Regions from separate parts of the Pedobacter sp. AK017 genome, predicted to be linked through region 1. Evidence: riboswitches for the same ligand, from Rfam matches in the RefSeq annotation. Region 1 holds a riboswitch; the other holds the start of a gene.
What was found. Region 1 has a riboswitch for S-adenosylmethionine ahead of metH (methionine synthase). Riboswitches for the same ligand answer to the same signal wherever they lie in the genome.

Region 1 (3,430 bases):
AGAAGGAAATATTAGAAACCCCGCCACTTACTTTTGCATAAGGCAGGTTTTCTTTAATCCAGCGGGTGGCATTGATAAAATCGACCGCATAATTATTGTGTTCTTCCAAACCTGTAGCTACGGTAAGGATGTTCGGGTCAAAAATGATATCCTGTGCCGGAAAGCCAATTTCATCGACCAGTATGTCATAAGATCTTTTACAGATCTCTTTTCTTCTTTCAAAATTATCTGCCTGGCCAAGCTCATCAAAAGCCATTACCACTACAGCAGCGCCATAAGTCATGATCTTACGGGCACTTTCCCTGAATTTATCTTCTCCTTCTTTCAGTGAAATGGAGTTGACAATCCCTTTGCCCTGCAGGCATTTTAAGCCAGCTTCAATTACTGTCCATTTAGACGAGTCGACCATGATGGGCAGTTTGGAAATGTCTGGTTCAGAAGCGATCAGGTTCAGGAACTTTGTCATCGAAGCTTCCGAATCGATCATCCCTTCATCCATGTTCACATCGATCACCTGCGCACCACCTTCTACCTGCTGACGGGCTACAGCCAGTGCTGCTTCAAAATCGCCGCCCAAAATCAGCTTGCTGAATTTAGGTGATCCGGTAATGTTGGTCCTTTCCCCGATGTTTACAAAAATGCTTTCCGGCGTAATGGTTACCGGCTCCAGCCCGCTTAAGCGCAGGTAAGGTTCAATATGCGGTATTTTGCGGGGTGCTACATTTTTCGCTTTTTTGGCAATGCAACCAATGTGCTCTGGTGTGGTACCACAGCAGCCACCTACAATGTTTACAAAACCATGCTGGATGAAATCTTCCACCAGGTGGGCCGTTTCATGTGGCATTTCGTCATAAGCACCAAATTCATTGGGCAAACCTGCATTCGGATAAGCCGAAACATAACATCCTGCTTTGGCAGAAAGTTCTTCAATATGGGGTCTCATGTCTTTGGCGCCCAGGGCACAGTTAAAGCCAATGCTCAGTGGATTGGCATGCATTACAGAGTTCAGGAAAGCTTCGGCCGTTTGGCCAGATAAAGTTCTTCCCGATGCATCAGTAATGGTACCAGAGATCATGATCTCTATTTTACGGCCAATTTCGGCTTCATATTTCTTAATTGAAAATATGGCAGCTTTGGCATTCAGCGTATCAAAAATGGTTTCAATAAGGAGCAAATCTGCACCTCCATCTACCAATCCGCGTACCTGTTCGTCGTAAGCTTCAACCAGTTCATCAAAGGTAATGGCCCTGAAACCCGGATCATTTACGTCAGGTGAAATGGAGAGTGTTCTGTTGGTTGGGCCCACTGCTCCGGCCACAAAACACTTGCGGTCGGGATTGGCGGCCATAAATTCGTTTACCGCCTCTTTGGCAATTTTTGCCCCTTCAAAACTCATCTCATACGCAAGCGGTTCCATCTGGTAGTCGGCCAGGGAAATGCGCTGGGTACTGAAAGTATTGGTTTCAATAATGTCCGTACCGGCTTTTAAATACTCAGTATGGATTTCTTTAATGACATCCGGGCGTGTGATGCTCAGCATGTCATTGTTCCCTTTTACATCACAGGGGTGATCTTTGAAGCGTTCACCTCTGAAATCCTCTTCAGTTAAGGTGTAACGTTGTATCATGGTGCCCATTGCACCATCAATGATCAGGATACGTTTTTCTAACTCTTTTCTGATATCCATTTAACAATAATGATATGAGCAGGCAATAAGCTAAAGTTGATAGAGGCTATGGCCTAAACAAGTGCCGAACCTATTGCATGCAAAGCTTATTGGAGATTCTGGTTGGGAACAGATCCACTTATCTGTCAGGAAGTACAGCTGCATTTCCTGTAGAATGTAGCACCTTGTAAGCACAGGTTGCCAAGACTTCGCAGGGTCTAATCCCTCCATCTTTCTCTATAAGCAGTACAAAGGTGCAACAAAGAAAAATCATTTCCAAAAAAATGGTGTCTAAACCCCATAAAATTCCAGTACACTGGTAAAAAACTATTGGAATTAGAATAATATTTTGAATCCGTTACCTGCATATAGCAGGTAAGATATGGATGGTTTTTAGTTGAAGCTCAAATTGACGACTGAGACTGGCTGTTCACAAGTTTAGGGATTCTTCACACCTGGTTCACACCTCCTTCACATAAAACTCACAAACAGGTACCTTTTTGTGAAGAAAGTGTGGCTAATGTGTGAACTATGTGAGCAGTTGGGCCAATGCCCTGGCAGAGGGTACCTATTACTATATTATTGATTTTGGTATAAACAAAAGACCATTTAAGGGATATACCACTTTAATCAGGGAAAACTAAGGAACCAACACAGGCTGTTGTTTTCCGTTAATGGTAAGGGTTAGATTAAGCTTGCCTTTCTCAAAATCATTGCCCTTGTTTTCCCGTATGCTGATCTCTGGAGCCTTCTGGCCGTCGTATGGATAAACTATACTGACAAAATTTTGTGTGCCGGCATTCTTTTTAGGCTTTTCAAATACGAAGGCAGGTCTTTTCAGCTCCTTATTGTAAACATAAGATACCTTTCCTTCTTCTTCATTGAGGCTGGTCCTGTCCGCATTCAACGATTGGATCATCAGGTTGTTGCCATCTCTGTAAGTGGTGTAAACCCGGTTCTTTGTCTTATCGAAAACAGGGTTGCTGTCTTCTTTAAGCTGCCAGTGTACGCCCAGGTTTCCGGTAGCTTCACCTATTGCCCTATCGATGACCAGAAAGTATTTTTTGTTGATGAAAAGTACACTGCGCTGATGGTCCAGATTCGGATAGCTTGGGTTGGTATAGGTAAGCACATCAAGGTTATTTCCTGTTTCCCATTTGTTTTGCCGGGCTTTGGTAATGACCATATTTTGATTGTCGAGTGTAAGCGTGCTGTGTATGCGGGTTTGACGGTACCAGTTCCGCAGTTTCATGATGGCTTCGTCGCCGCTATATACAAATACCCCGGCGTCTGGGGTAAAGTTTCTGCCCTTTATAAAAAGTTCAAAAGTCCCGTTATCCGGCTGGGCATGAAATTCTCCGGGAGGACTGGCTTTTAATACCATAACGGTTGCATTTTTATCCCATCCGCTTCTAAACGTATAAAAGCCTGCATTGCTCAATGCTTTGGATAAAAAGTTAGGCGCCTTACCTTGTTTGCCATCTGTAGCAAAATATTTTATGGCCTGGTTTGCCGGGAAAACCCGGGCCCAGGTGGCAAACTGTGCCATTCTGAAATTTTTATCTGTAATCCATGAATCTCCAAACATAGGGGTGTTATAATCTGGCAGTGAAATACTGATCAGCGCCATAATCATATTTTCTACGGTTTGTACATAAGATTGCGGAAATTCTTTTTCAAGGTTAACACGTTTTGCAGAACCATAGGCCTTTAAGAAGATATCGATGGCAGCTACATGGTAAATTGGTGAAAGTTCAAACTGCA
Region 2 (3,430 bases), on a different contig from region 1:
ACTGATCCCCAGATGTGCTGCAAGCAGCCGGTGTGCTGCAACCAGGTCCCTGATGGTAAACTCCGGAAAGGCCAGGTAATAAGGCTGACCAGTTACCGGATTGGTACTCAATGGGTTGGTGCTGCCATAATGCGAGCCCAATACATTGGCACATATGATAAAGTGTTCATCAGGATTAAACAGCGCATTGTTGCCAAAAAGCCCTTTCCACCAATCCAGCACATCAGAATTCGCTGTAAGTGCATGACAGGCCCAAATTACATTGTCCTTTTTGGCATTTAATTTACCATAAGTCTGATAGGCAATTTCAAGCTTACGCAACTTTTTGCCATTTTCAAGTTTAAAGGTTTTGTTGTAATTATATATGGAGATTGTACTCATTACTAAATCTTGGTAAAATTGAGGAGCAGGTGTTTATTTTTTGATACTGGCAAAGGCCTGTTCAAAATCTGCTTTGATATCGTCTATATGCTCTATACCAACCGATACCCTTAACTGATTGGGCTTAACCCCGGCAGCAATTTGTTCGTCCTCGCTCAGTTGCTGATGGGTGGTAGCCGAAGGCTGGATGATCAGGGTTTTTGCATCGCCAACATTTGCCAGGTGGCTTACCAGTTTAAGGCTGTCTACCAGAGCTGTAGCCTGTTCTTTATCTCCTTTTAGTTCAAATGACAATACTGCACCAAAACCATTTTGCAAATACTTTTTAGCATTGGCATGATAAGGGCTGCTTTCCAGACCCGGGTAGCTTACACTTTTTACTGCTTCATGGTTTTCCAGCCAGGTGGCCAGGGCCAGCGTATTGTCTACATGGCGCTGCACACGAAGGGATAAGGTTTCTAAACCCTGTAACAAGAGGAAAGAGTTGATTGGCGCAATGGCCGGACCAAAATCCCTTAATCCTTCTACACGTGCACGAATGATAAACTGTATGTTACCAAATGGGCCGCCTATTCCGAATACATCGTTAAAAACAAGGCCATGGTAACCTTCAGAAGGCTCGGTAAACTGTTTAAATTTACCATTTCCCCAATTGTAGTTTCCGCCGTCTACAATTACCCCACCTATACTGGTCCCGTGTCCGCCAATCCATTTGGTGGCCGATTGTACCACAATATGCGCACCATGTTCCAGGGGCTTAAACAGATAACCGGCTGCACCAAAAGTATTGTCTACAATCAGGGGCAGGTCGTGTTTATTGGCAATAGCAGCTAATTTTTCGAAATCGATGATGCTATAGGCCGGGTTACCGATACTTTCTACATACAAAGCTTTGGTATTGGCGTCTATTTTGGCCTCAAAATCTGAAGGATCATCGCCATTGGCAAATTTAACTTCAATGCCCAAACGCTTAAAGGCAACTTTAAACTGGTTATACGAACCTCCGTACAGATGGGATGAGGATACAAAATTATCTCCTGCCTCTAAAATGTTGTTTAAAGCGATGAACTGTGCGGCCTGTCCCGATGCTACGGCAAGGGCTGCTACACCACCTTCCAGTGCGGCCACTCTTTTTTCAAACACATCTGTAGTAGGGTTCATGATACGGGTGTAAATGTTCCCGAATTCTTTTAAAGCGAAAAGGTTTGCACCATGTTCGGAGTTTTTGAAGCCGTAAGAAGTCGTTTGATATATTGGAACGGCCCTTGAGCCTGTTGTAGGATCAATTTCCTGGCCTGCATGTACTTGTAGTGTTTCGAATTTATGAGAAGCTGACATAATTTTTGAATTTTATATGGTGTAATTGATTTTCTATGGGATGCGACCGGGCATAATTCTAGCCTGAAAGCATGTTTTGTTTAGCGTACCCAAAAGGGCCTTCCGGATGGATCAAGAAATGCAAAAGGAAGATTTTAAGGATTATTGCATGCAACAGCACATACAGTTGGTATGCTTTGGGCAACAATAATTACGAAGTGTTGAAATAATCGTTTTCATCTGTTTTAATTTATCTTTCCAAACAGCACCATGCTGCCTGGTCAGGAATTGGCACCTTCTCCATTTTGGGAGGGTTGCCAGTGGGTCAAAGAGCCTGTCTCTCGCCACTTCTTTATAAATCAAACCTTTGTTAGGAGGTGTTGACTTGATCGGCTTTCGCCAATTGATGCCACAAATGTAGGGCTCAGGAACAAAATAACCAAAATTTAATTCTGATTTTTTTGTAATTAATTGATATTTAAGCTTATAATTTGATTTTTAACCCTGCTTAGCCTTAGCCTTTTTAAGATAAAGCCTGTTCAAAATCAGCAATTAAGTCATCAATATGTTCCAGTCCAGCTGATATCCGAATTAAATTTTGTGGTGTTTTGGTGTCAGGACCTTCTATCGAGGCCCGGTGTTCAATTAAACTTTCTACCCCGCCCAAACTTGTCGCCTGAGCAAACAGCTTCATTTTGTTTACAACCCGTCTCGCTTCATCTGCTCCACCTTTGATCAGGATGGACAGCATACCTCCAAAACCAGTCATCTGTTGTCTGGCGGTTTCATGACCTGGATGTGTGGGCAGTCCAGGATAAAATACGGCTTCAACAACAGGATGTTTTTCCAGGTAAAGGGCCAGTGCCATTCCGTTTTCGCAATGCCCCCGCATGCGGTAGGCTAGTGTTTTGATGCTCCTGCTCAATAAAAAGCAATCAAAGGGCGAAGGTACTGCGCCACCTACCTGCTGTATGTTCCTGATTTTCTCCCAGAGTTCATCTTTTTCTGCGGTAACGAGTACGCCGCCCAGCACATCGCTATGTCCGCCTATGTATTTGGTTGAAGAATGCATCACAATATTAGCACCCAGTGCGATCGGGTTTTGCAGGCATGGCGAAGCAAAGGTACTGTCGCAGGCCAATATCAACCCCTTTGATCTGGCGATTTGTGCAATCGCAGCAATGTCGGTAATCTTCAGCAGGGGGTTCGATGGGGTTTCTACCCAGATCATCACAGTGTTTTTCCTGATGTGCCCGCCAATCAGGTCCGGGTTTGTCAAATCGATAAAGTCGATCTCAATGGTATCGGCAAATATGCTTTGTAACTGTCTTTTAAAACCCCAGTACATGTCGTCCGGTGCCAGAATGTGACTGCCCGGTTTTAAAGCCTGAAAAACACTCATTCCGGCAGTATTGCCTGATGAAAAAGCACAGGCATCCGCACCCTTTTCCAGCTCTGCCATTGTTTTTTCCAATGCAGCTCGGTTAGGGTTACTCATTCTGCTATACATATGTCCACCAGAGTATCCACCGTCAGCGTCCCTTAAAAAAGTTGTAGATAAATTTATCGGTGCTGTAACATCTTTTGTATGGGGTTCATATAAATTTCCAGCATGTATGGCCAATGTTTCTGCTCTCATTATTATGGGGTTAAATGCTAAAATATAGCGTAAAGGTATAATGAGGTTAAAGGTAAAAATTATTATGCTGAAGTTTTGGCAGGATTTATGTAT

Region 2: another riboswitch for S-adenosylmethionine. It lies ahead of HDC92_RS00620 (O-acetylhomoserine aminocarboxypropyltransferase/cysteine synthase family protein); the one in region 1 lies ahead of metH (methionine synthase).

The regions. Positions count from the first base shown of each region.
Region 1 covers NZ_JACHCW010000007.1:149,083-152,512, reverse strand. The annotation lists gene metH (methionine synthase) at 1-1,687, opposite strand, end outside; SAM riboswitch class I at 1,803-1,912, opposite strand; gene hepC (heparin-sulfate lyase HepC) at 2,307-3,430, opposite strand, start outside.
Region 2 covers NZ_JACHCW010000001.1:135,393-138,822, reverse strand. The annotation lists gene metX (homoserine O-acetyltransferase family protein) at 1-381, opposite strand, end outside; gene HDC92_RS00620 (O-acetylhomoserine aminocarboxypropyltransferase/cysteine synthase family protein) at 415-1,719, opposite strand; SAM riboswitch class I at 1,946-2,059, opposite strand; gene HDC92_RS00615 (trans-sulfuration enzyme family protein) at 2,222-3,337, opposite strand.